DNA from 2 places in the Streptomyces araujoniae genome. Region 1 is predicted to be linked to the other one. Evidence: riboswitches for the same ligand, from Rfam matches in the RefSeq annotation. Region 1 holds a riboswitch; the other holds the start of a gene.
The links. Region 1 has a riboswitch for S-adenosylmethionine ahead of thrC (threonine synthase). Riboswitches for the same ligand answer to the same signal wherever they lie in the genome.
Positions count from the first base shown of each region.

Region 2: linked by a shared signal. The riboswitch ahead of ACQ9ZG_RS07495 (aminotransferase class V-fold PLP-dependent enzyme) and the one ahead of thrC (threonine synthase) in region 1 are both predicted to bind S-adenosylmethionine.

Region 1 is NZ_CP194070.1:4,406,449-4,411,569, reverse strand. It holds gene ACQ9ZG_RS18885 (cold-shock protein) at 175-381, opposite strand; gene ACQ9ZG_RS18880 (MoaD/ThiS family protein) at 791-1,069, opposite strand; gene thrC (threonine synthase) at 1,123-2,418, opposite strand; SAM riboswitch class I at 2,437-2,564, opposite strand; gene ACQ9ZG_RS18870 (glucosyl-3-phosphoglycerate synthase) at 2,718-3,668, shown strand; gene ACQ9ZG_RS18865 (alpha,alpha-trehalose-phosphate synthase (UDP-forming)) at 3,846-5,121, shown strand, end outside.
Region 2 is NZ_CP194070.1:1,750,960-1,756,080, forward strand. It holds gene ACQ9ZG_RS07485 (rhomboid family intramembrane serine protease) at 1-278, shown strand, start outside; gene ACQ9ZG_RS07490 (Lrp/AsnC family transcriptional regulator) at 275-556, shown strand; gene ACQ9ZG_RS07495 (aminotransferase class V-fold PLP-dependent enzyme) at 649-2,031, opposite strand; SAM riboswitch class IV at 2,239-2,356, opposite strand; gene trpD (anthranilate phosphoribosyltransferase) at 2,440-3,504, opposite strand; gene qcrB (cytochrome bc1 complex cytochrome b subunit) at 3,628-5,121, opposite strand, start outside.

The DNA of each region.
Region 1 (5,121 bases):
CCGGGCGTCCTCGCAGGCCGGTCCGGGCGTCCCCGGGGTCCGGTCCGGGCATCCCCAGGGTCCGGTCCGGGCGCGCCCGCGGATCGGTCCCGGCACGCGCGTAGGGCCCGATCCCCGGATGCCGGGGTCGGGCCCTACGTGCGTGAGTAGTGACGGCGGACGGCCGTGTCGGGCTCAGCCGACGGCGAGCTTGACCATGTCTGCCTGGGGCCCCTTCTGGCCCTGCGAGATCTCGAATTCAACTCGCTGACCCTCTTCGAGGGTGCGGTACCCGTCCATCTGGATCGCGCTGTAGTGGACGAAAACATCCGCACCACCGTCGACCGCGATGAAGCCGTACCCCTTCTCCGCGTTGAACCACTTGACGGTGCCCTGAGCCATGCCTAACTCCCCTATAACTGGCCCTTGCACGGGACCGCACTTCGCGGCCCCGGGTCGGAACTCACCCTCCGACAGGAGAGGGTGGGCAGCGCCGCAGCGCGTCGACCGCGGCCGAATGTATCCGCCCAACTGCCCTCTGCAACAGGTCAATCGGACGAGAATTCCGGGCACGGCCGAACGCCCGAATATGCGGGATTGCTGAGATTTACGGGCAAGTCGGGCCAGGCAAAGGTGACTTATGCCTCAAGGGGTTCACGCACTTTGGCTGCTTCTTATCGGGTCCGGGCGCATTCTCATATGCGGGCGGCGCGTGCAGCGAAGGGGGCTTCCCCAACTGTACCGTGCTCAACCATGCAGAATTGCCCCCTCCTCCCCGAGGGGCGGAGGGGGCAATGGTGTTCGTTCGGGTTCAGCAGCCGCCGGCCACGGCAGGGATGATCGAGATACCGGCGCCGTCGGGCGTGGCCGCGTCCAGGCCGCCCTCGAAGCGCACGTCGTCGTCGTTGACGTACACGTTCACGAAGCGGCGCAGCTTGCCCTGGTCGTCCAGGACGCGGGCGGCGATGCCGGGGTGGTCCTTCTCCAGGGACTCGATGACCTCGGCGAGCGTGGCGCCCTCGGCCGGGACCTCGGCCTGGCCGCCCGTGTAGGTGCGGAGGATGGTGGGGATGCGGACCTTGACGCTCATGACGGACGCCTTTCTGACTGCTGCGGTCGGGCCGATCGGGGCGATCGGGATGATCAGGCGGAGGCGAGGCCCGCGGCGCGGAACGCGTCCAGGCTCGGCTTGATGGTGGCCGTCGCCTGCGAGGTCGCGGAGACCGCGTCGAGCGTCTTGAGCCCGTCACCGGTGTTCAGGACGACGGTGGTGAGCGCCGGGTCGATCACCCCGGCCTCGATCAGCTTCTTCGTCACGCCGACCGTGACACCGCCCGCCGTCTCGCCGAAGATGCCCTCGGTGCGCGCCAGCAGCTTGATCGCGTCGACGACCTGCTCGTCGTTCACGTCCTCCACCGCGCCGCCCGTGCGGCGGGCGATGTCCAGGACGTACGGGCCGTCCGCCGGGTTGCCGATGGCCAGGGACTTGGCGATGGTGTTCGGCTTCTGGGGGCGGACCACGTCGTGCCCGGCCTTGAAGGCGGCGGAGACCGGGGAGCAGCCCTCGGCCTGGGCGCCGAAGATCTTGTACGGCCGGTCCTCGACCAGGCCGAGCCTGATCAGCTCCTGGAACCCCTTGTCGATCTTCGTCAGCTGGGAGCCGGACGCGATCGGGATGACGATCTGGTCGGGCAGCCGCCAGCCGAGCTGCTCGCAGATCTCGTACGCCAGGGTCTTGGACCCCTCGCCGTAGTAGGGCCGCAGGTTGACGTTGACGAAGCCCCAGCCCTCGCCGAGCGGGTCCCCGATCAGCTCGGAGCAGAAGCGGTTCACGTCGTCGTAGTTGCCCTCGATGCCGACCAGCTCACCGCCGTACACCGCGGCCATGACGACCTTGCCCTGCTCCAGGTCGTGCGGGATGAAGACGCAGGAGCGCAGTCCGGCGCGGGCGGCGGCGGCGCCGACGGCACCGGCCAGGTTGCCCGTGGAGGAGCAGGAGAGGGTGGTGAAACCGAAGGCGCGGGCGGCCTCGACGGCGATCGCGACGACGCGGTCCTTGAAGGAGTGCGTCGGGTTGCCGGAGTCGTCCTTGACGTACAGACCGCCGGTGACGCCCAGCTCGCGGGCGAGGTTGTCGGCCTTGACCAGCTTGGTGAAGCCGGGGTTCAGGTTGGGCTTGCCGGCCACGTCGGCGGGGACCGGCAGCAGCGGGGCGTAGCGCCAGATGTTGTCGGGACCGGCCTCGATGCGCTTGCGCAGGGCCTCCGGGTCACCGGCCGGCAGGTCGTACGCCACTTCCAGTGGCCCGAAACAGGACGCACAGGCGAAAAGGGGGCCGAGGTCGAAACGCTCGCCGCACTCGCGGCAGGAAAGCGCCACGGCGGGACCGAGGTCCACGGAAGCGGTGGTGGCATTACCTGCGATGGTCTGAACAGCCATGATGGCGGAGGCCCTTTCTCCTCATCTTCCTCGCAGCGCATTTCGCCGCAAGACGGAATTGGCACCTTCCCCACCGTGACCTCGCGGTCGGCAGGAGGGTTGCCGGGACTTCAACGGGCCGTTCCCTCAGTCCCTCTGGATGAGCTCTGTGGCACCGGATCTTCGATCCGGGCGTTTGTGTGACGACGGACCCCGACATGCGACGGTCGTCCGCGTTGTTCAAGACTGTAACCGAAGGACGGGACGGTTGAGATAGTCGTCCGAACGGCGAGATGGATCACACACAGGGAGTTCAGACCGTGCTCGAAGAGGTGGAACGCTGGCTGACCAGGCGGTCCTGGTCGTCCGCCGACCGCCCGCTGGACCGGCTCCTCGACGCCCGGACCGCCGAACCGCACCGCACCTCGGTGAGTGTGGTGCTGCCCGCGCTGAACGAGGAGGCCACGGTCGGGGCGATCGTGGCGACGATCCGGCGGGAGCTGATGGAGAAGGTCCGGCTGGTGGACGAACTGGTGGTGATCGACTCCGGTTCGACCGACGCGACCGCCGCCGTCGCCCGGGAGGCGGGCGCGCGGGTGGTCCACCGGGACGCGGTGCTGCCCCGGATACCGGCCCTGCCGGGCAAGGGCGAGGTGCTCTGGCGGTCGCTCCTGGTGACCAGCGGGGAGATCGTCTGTTTCGTCGACGCGGACCTCAAGGACTTCTCGGCGGACTTCGTCTCGGGGACGGTCGGCCCGCTGCTCACCGATCCCACGGTGCACTTCGTCAAGGCGATGTACGACCGCCCGTTCGGCGACACCGCAGGTCAGGGCGGTCGCGTCACCGAGCTGGTGGCCCGCCCGCTGCTCAACCTGCACTGGCCGCAGCTGGCCGGGTTCGTGCAGCCGCTGGGCGGTGAGTACGCGGTACGGCGCTCGCTGCTGGAGCGGCTGCCGTTCCCGGTCGGTTACGGAGTGGAGCTGGGGCTCCTGGTCGACGCGCTGCACACCGTGGGCCTCGACGCGCTGGGCCAGGTCGACGTGGGGGTGCGGCGCCACCGCCACCAGGACGGGCAGGCGCTGGGCCGGATGGCGGCGGCGATCTACCGCACGGCCCAGCTGCGGCTCTCCCGGGGCCATCTGGTGCGGCCCGCGCTGACCCAGTTCGAGCGGGGGGCGGAGGGGTTCGTGCCGCGCACCCATGCGGTGGACACGGAGGAGCGGCCGCCCATGCGGGAGATCGCGGAGTACGCGGAGCGGTGGGCGGCGTGAGGCGGGCGCGGGGCTCCGGCAGCTCCGAGGCGGGCGCGGAGCTTCGGCAGCCCCGAGCCGTGCGCGGGCGAGGCGGCCGGCGTGAGGTGTGCGCGGGCGCGGTGGGTGGCGCGGTGCCGGTGACCGGTCCGCCGGACGCGCGTTTGGCGGCTTCCCTTACGGGCTAGGTTCCGCTACATGGTCACCGAGCATGCCGAAGCCACCGCCCAGGTCCTCGTCGCGTCCAACCGCGGCCCCATCACGTACACGCTCGGCGAGGACGGAGCGCTCGACGCCAAGCGCGGCGGCGGGGGGCTCGTCTCCGGGCTGAGCGCCGTCGACGACAAGCTGTGGGTCTGCGCGGCCCTCGGGGAGGGCGACCGCGAGGCGGTGCGGCGCGGGGTCGGTGAGCCCGGCGTACGGATGCTGGACATCGACGCCGAGGTGCACGCCGACGCGTACAACGGCATCGCCAACTCGGTGCTGTGGTTCGTCCACCACCTGCTGTACCAGACCCCCGTGGAGCCGGTCTTCGACGCGGAGTTCCGGCGCCAGTGGGCCTCCTACGAGACGTACAACCGGGCCTTCGCCCAGGCCCTCGCGGAGGAGGCGGGGGAAGGGGCGGCGGTGCTGGTCCAGGACTACCACCTGGCCCTCGTCCCCGGGATGCTCCGCGAGCTGCGCCCGGACCTGCGGATCGGCCACTTCTCGCACACCCCGTGGGCGCCGGTGGACTACTTCCGGCTGCTGCCCGACGACATCGGTGAGCAGTTGCTGCGGGGCATCCTCGGCGCGGACCGGGCCGCGTTCCTGACCCGCCGGTGGGCGGACGCGTTCATCGGCTGCTGCACGGAGATCCTGGGCGGGACGGGCCGGACCCGGATCGGGGTGCACGGGCTGGGGGCGGACGCGGACTTCCTGCGCCGGCGCTCGCGCGAGGCGGACGTGGACGAGCGGATGGGCGCGCTGCGGGAGCAGGTGGGCGAGGACCGGAAGACGATCGTACGGGTGGACCGCACGGAGCTGTCCAAGAACATCGTGCGCGGCCTGCACGCCTACCGGGCCCTGCTGGAGACCCGCCCGGAGTGGCGCGAGCGCGTGGTCCACGTGGCCTTCGCCTACCCCTCCCGCCAGGACCTCGCGGTCTACCGGGACTACACGGCTGCGGTGCAGTCGCTGGCCACGGAGATCAACGGGACGTACGGGACCGAGAGCTGGACGCCCGTCGTCCTCCACGTGAAGGACGACTTCGCCCGCTCGCTCGCCGCGTACCGGCTGGCGGACGTGGCCCTGGTCAACCCGATCCGCGACGGCATGAACCTGGTCGCCAAGGAGGTCCCCGTCGTCTCCGACCACGGCTGCGCGCTGGTGCTGTCACGGGAGGCGGGGGCGTACGAGGAGCTGGGCGAGGACGCGATCGTGGTGAACCCGTACGACGTGGCGGGCACGGCGGAGGCGCTGCACGAGGCCCTGT
Region 2 (5,121 bases), 2.7 Mb from region 1:
TCGGTGCCTTCCTGTACCTCTTCCCGAAGGCGCGGGTGACGAGCCTCTTCCCGTTCCTCTTCTTCCTGCCGCTGCGCTTCCCGGCCTGGATCGTGCTGGTCTTCTGGTTCGGACTCCAGTGGGCGGCGGCCCAGGCGGCGGACGCGGGGCCGGGGGTGGCGTATCTGGCGCATGTGGCGGGGTTCGCGGCCGGGTTCCTCTGCGCCTGGGTGGGCTATGGGCGGAGAGCTAGAGTGAAGGTTCCAGCCACGGCGACCGAGGGAGACAGACAGCCGTGATCACCGCGATCGTGCTCATCAAGACCAGCGTGGACCGGATTCCGGAGATCGCCGAGGCCATCGCCGCGCTGGACAGTGTCAGCGAGGTCTTCTCCGTCACCGGCACCTACGACCTGATCGCCATGGTCCGGGTCGCCCGCCACGACGACCTGGCCGATGTCATCCCCGGCCGCATCAGCAAGATCCCCGGCGTCGAGGGCACCGACACCCATGTGGCGTTCCGTACGTACTCCCAGCACGACCTGGAGGCGGCGTTCGCGATCGGCCTGGACGCCTAGGGGGTGTCCGGCCCCGATCCGCCGGACACCCCCTGGACCGTACGCACGTCGGCCGGGGACGGGCAGCGCGCCCGTCCCCGGCCGAGGTGTTGTCAGACCGTACGGGCGGCCTCGCCCCGGTCCGGGACGCAACGGCCGTCCTCGGTGCGGTACTTCCACTGGGCGCCCTCGCGGACCAGTTCGGAGACCGCGCGCAGGAACCGCTCGATGTGCTCGTCCGGCGTACCCGCGCCGAAGCTGACCCGGATGGCGTTGAGGGACCGCTCGCCCGGCTCGGCCTCGGGGGCGCCGCACTCGCCCGGGTCCTGCGGGTCGCTGCCGAGGAGGGTGCGGACCAGCGGGTGGGCGCAGAAGAGGCCGTCGCGGACGCCGATGCCGTACTCGGCGGAGAGGGCGGCGGCGAAGTGCGAGCTGTTCCAGCCGCGCACCACGAAGGAGATGACCCCGACCCGGGGCGCGTCGTCCCCGAAGAGCGAGAGCACCTGGACCTCGGGCACCTCGGCCAGCCCCTCACGGACCCTGCGCACCAGTTCCTGCTCCCGGGCCACCAGGGTGTCGAACCCCGCCTCGGTGAGGGCCTTGCACGCGGAGGCGATGGAGTAGACGCCGATCACGTTGGGCGAACCGGCCTCGTGGCGGGCGGCCGTGGTGTGCCAGTCGACGTCCACGCCCCCGTCCGCGCGCCGGGCGACCTTGCGGGAGGCGCCGCCGCCGGCGAGGTACGGTTCGGCCGCCTGGAGCCAGTCGGCGCGGCCCGCGAGGACACCCGAGCCGAAGGGCGCGTACAGCTTGTGGCCGGAGAACGCGACCCAGTCGACGTCCAGTTCGGCGATGTCCACCGGGTGGTGCGGGGCGAGCTGGGCGGCGTCCAGGACGATCCGGGCGCCGTGCGCGTGCGCGGCGGCGGCCAGCTCCTTCACCGGCCACAGCTCACCAGTCACGTTGGAGGCACCGGTCACGCACACGAGGGCCGGGCCGTAGGGGTCGCGGTCCGCGAGCGCCCGCTCCAGGGCCTCGACCGCCTGGCCGGGGGTGCGGGGCGCGTTGAGGTAGGTGACCCGGGCGTCGCGCCAGGGCAGCAGGGAGGCGTGGTGCTCGGTCTCGTACACGAACACCTGGCAGCCGGCCGGGATCGCGGCGGCCAGCAGGTTGAGGGAGTCGGTGGTGGAGCGGGTGAAGACGACCTGGTCGTCGGCGCGGCAGCCGAGGAACTCCGCGACCGTGCGGCGGCTGTTCTCGAAGAGGTCGGTGGAGAGCTGCGAGAGGTAGCCGGCACCGCGGTGGACGCTGCCGTAGTACGGGGCGTACGCGGCCACGTCGTCCCAGACCCGCTGGAGGGCCGGGGCGCTGGCGGCGTAGTCGAGTGCGGCGTAGGTGACTTCACCGCCGGTAACGAGCGGAACGGTGACATCCTGCCCCAGAACGGGCAGCGGGGCACAAACCGACGGGTCGAGGGCAGCGGTGGAGACAGGCATGGCGAACTCCCGTAACAGGCAGGCGAAATCGACGCGCCGGCGGATACGCGGCGGCGCGGAGATGGAAGGAAAAGAGGGTGCGCTGAAGAAGGGCGGTCAGCTCAGGGCGTGGAGAAGCCCCGGGACGAGCCCTAACGCATTCGCTTGCTCACAAGAGGCTCCCTAGGGACCAGGACCCCGGGGGCTGACGTCCAGTGGACGCCGAGGGGCCCGCGCTTGCCGCAGACCTCGCTGCCTACGGCCTGGTCTTCACCCGGGGCACCCCGCCACGGACGGAGGGTTGCCGGACAGCGGGCCGGGGCCGTAGTCGCTGTCACTCATGACCTGCGCAGTATCTTGCCATACGCACGGGGACGCGCAAGGGCGCGGTCCGGCATCCGGACCGCGCCCTGCGTCACATCCGGCGCCTCAGGCGTTGCTGGCCGCCACCCACCGCTCCAGGGCACGCTTGGCGGCCCCGGAGTCGACGGCCTCGGCGGCCACCTGGATCTGCGCCGCGATCCGCTCGGTCAGCGGGCCGGTCCCCGGGTCCAGCGCGACGAGCGCCGCCGCCGCGTTGAGCAGCACCGCCTCCCGTACCGCGCCGCCCTCGCCGTCCAGCAGCCGGCGGGCCACATCGGCGTTGTACGAGGCGTCGGCGCCGCGCAGCGCCTCGACGGGGACGATGGTCAGCCCGACGTCGCGCGGGTCGAAGGGCTCCTCGCGGACCTGCCCGTCGCGGACCACCCAGATCCGGGAGGTGGCGGTGGTGGTCAGCTCGTCGAGCCCGTCGTCACCGCGGAAGACGAGCGCCGAGTTGCCGCGCTCCGCGAGCACGCCCGCGACGATGGGCGCCATCCGGGCGTCGGCCACCCCGATCGCCTGGGCGCGCACCTGGGCCGGGTTGGTGAGGGGGCCGAGGATGTTGAACGTGGTCTGCGCCCCCAGCTCCCTGCGGGCCTTGGCGGCGTACCGCAGGGCGGGGTGGAACTTGACCGCGAAGCAGAAGGTGATGCCCGCCGCCTCCGCGACCTCCACCACCCGCTGCGGGGTCAGCTCCAGGTTGACGCCGAGCTTCTCCAGGACGTCGGAGGAGCCGCTCGCGGAGGAGGCGGCCCGGTTGCCGTGCTTGACGACCTTGGCGCCGGTCCCGGCGATGACGATCGCGGCCATGGTCGAGATGTTGACGGTCTTGGCGAGGTCGCCGCCGGTGCCGACGATGTCGACGGTGCGGCCGGGCACCTCGATGGTGTTGGCGTGCGCGTACATCGCGCGCACCAGCCCGGTGACCTCCTCGACGGTCTCGCCCTTGGCCCGCAGCGCGACCGCGAAGCCGGCGATCTGCGCGTCGGTGGCCTCGCCGCTCATGATGCGGTCCATCGCCCAGGCGGTCTCCTCGGAGGAGAGGTCCTCGCCGCGCAGCAGGGGGTTCAGCAGGCCGGGCCAGGAACGGTCCGCCACGCTGTCGCCGCCGCTCGGGGTCACAACGTTCATGGTCCGCTCCAGGGGGTCCACAGCCGGGAAAGATACGGCTCCACCCTATCCAGCCACCGGGACCGCGAAGAGCCCCGTCCATCGAATGGACGGGGCTCCCGCGGTGGCGATCAGTTCAGGCGATCAGTGGTGGCCGTGGCCCTCGGTGATCTCCTTGTACTCCTCGACGGTGGGCTTGGCGATCTGGCTGTTCTCGCCGTAGTAGCCCTTGCTGAGCCGGGCCCGGACCTTCTCTAGTACGGGGATCTTGCGCTTGACCCCGTTCTCGTCGACCTCGGGACCGAGTTCGAGCGGGGTGTACTGGTGGTGCTGCGTGAGCGTGTGCAGCTTGTCCTGGGAGAGCGGCTCGTGGATCTCCACGAACTCACCGTGCGGCAGGCGCTTGATGATGCCGGTCTCGCGACCGTGCAGCACCTTCTCCTTGTCGCGGCGCTGGAGACCGAGGCAGATCCGCTTGGTGACGATGAACGCGATGACCGGTCCGACGAAGAAGAAGATCCGGACGAACCAGGAGATGGCGTTGATCGACAGGTGGAAGTGCGTGGCCCACAGGTCGTTACCACCGCCGACGAGGCCGATGAAGTACGCCGTGATCCAGGCGACGCCGAGCGCCGTACGGGTCGGGGCGTTGCGCGGGCGGTCCAGGATGTGGTGCTCGCGCTTGTCCCCGGTGATCCAGGACTCCAGGAACGGGTACACCGCGGGCAGCGTGAGCACCAGTCCGAAGAGGACCAGCGGGATGAACACACCCAGGTTGAGCGTGTAGCCCCAGTGGCTGATCTCCCAGCCCGGCATCACACGGACCAGACCCTCGGCGAAGCCCATGTACCAGTCGGGCTGGGCGCCGGTGGACACCTGGTCCGGGCGGTACGGTCCGAGCGCCCAGATCGGGTTGATCGTGGCGATGGCCGAGATGATCGCGATGATGCCGAAGACGAGGAAGAAGAAGCCTCCGGCCTTCGCCATGTAGACCGGCAGCAGCGGCATGCCGACGACGTTCTTGTTCGTCTTGCCGGGGCCCGGGTACTGCGTGTGCTTGTGGAAGACCACCAGGATGAGGTGGGCCACCAGCAGGCCGAGCATGATGCCCGGCAGCAGCAGGATGTGGATCGAGTAGAACCGGGCCACGAAGTCGTGGCCGGGGAACTCGCCGCCGAACAGGAACATCGAGATGTACGTACCGACGATCGGCACGGACAGGATGGCGCCCTGGGTGAAGCGGACACCCGTACCGGAGAGCAGGTCGTCCGGGAGGGAGTAGCCGGTGAAGCCGGTGAACATACCGAGCACGAAGAGCAGGAAGCCGAAGACCCAGTTGATCTCGCGCGGCTTGCGGAAGGCGCCCGTGAAGAAGACGCGCATCATGTGCACGAACATCGCCGCGAGGAAGATCAGCGCGGCCCAGTGGTGGATCTGCCGGACCAGCAGACCGCCGCGGACCTCGAAGCTGATCTTCAGCGTGGAGGCGTAGGCCTCCGACATCCGGATGCCCTGCATGGGCTCGTACGGGCCGTGGTAGACGACCTCGGTCATGCTCGGCTGGAAGAACAGCGTCAGATACACACCCGTGAGGATGATGATGATGAAGCTGAAGAGCGCCACTTCACCGAGCATGAA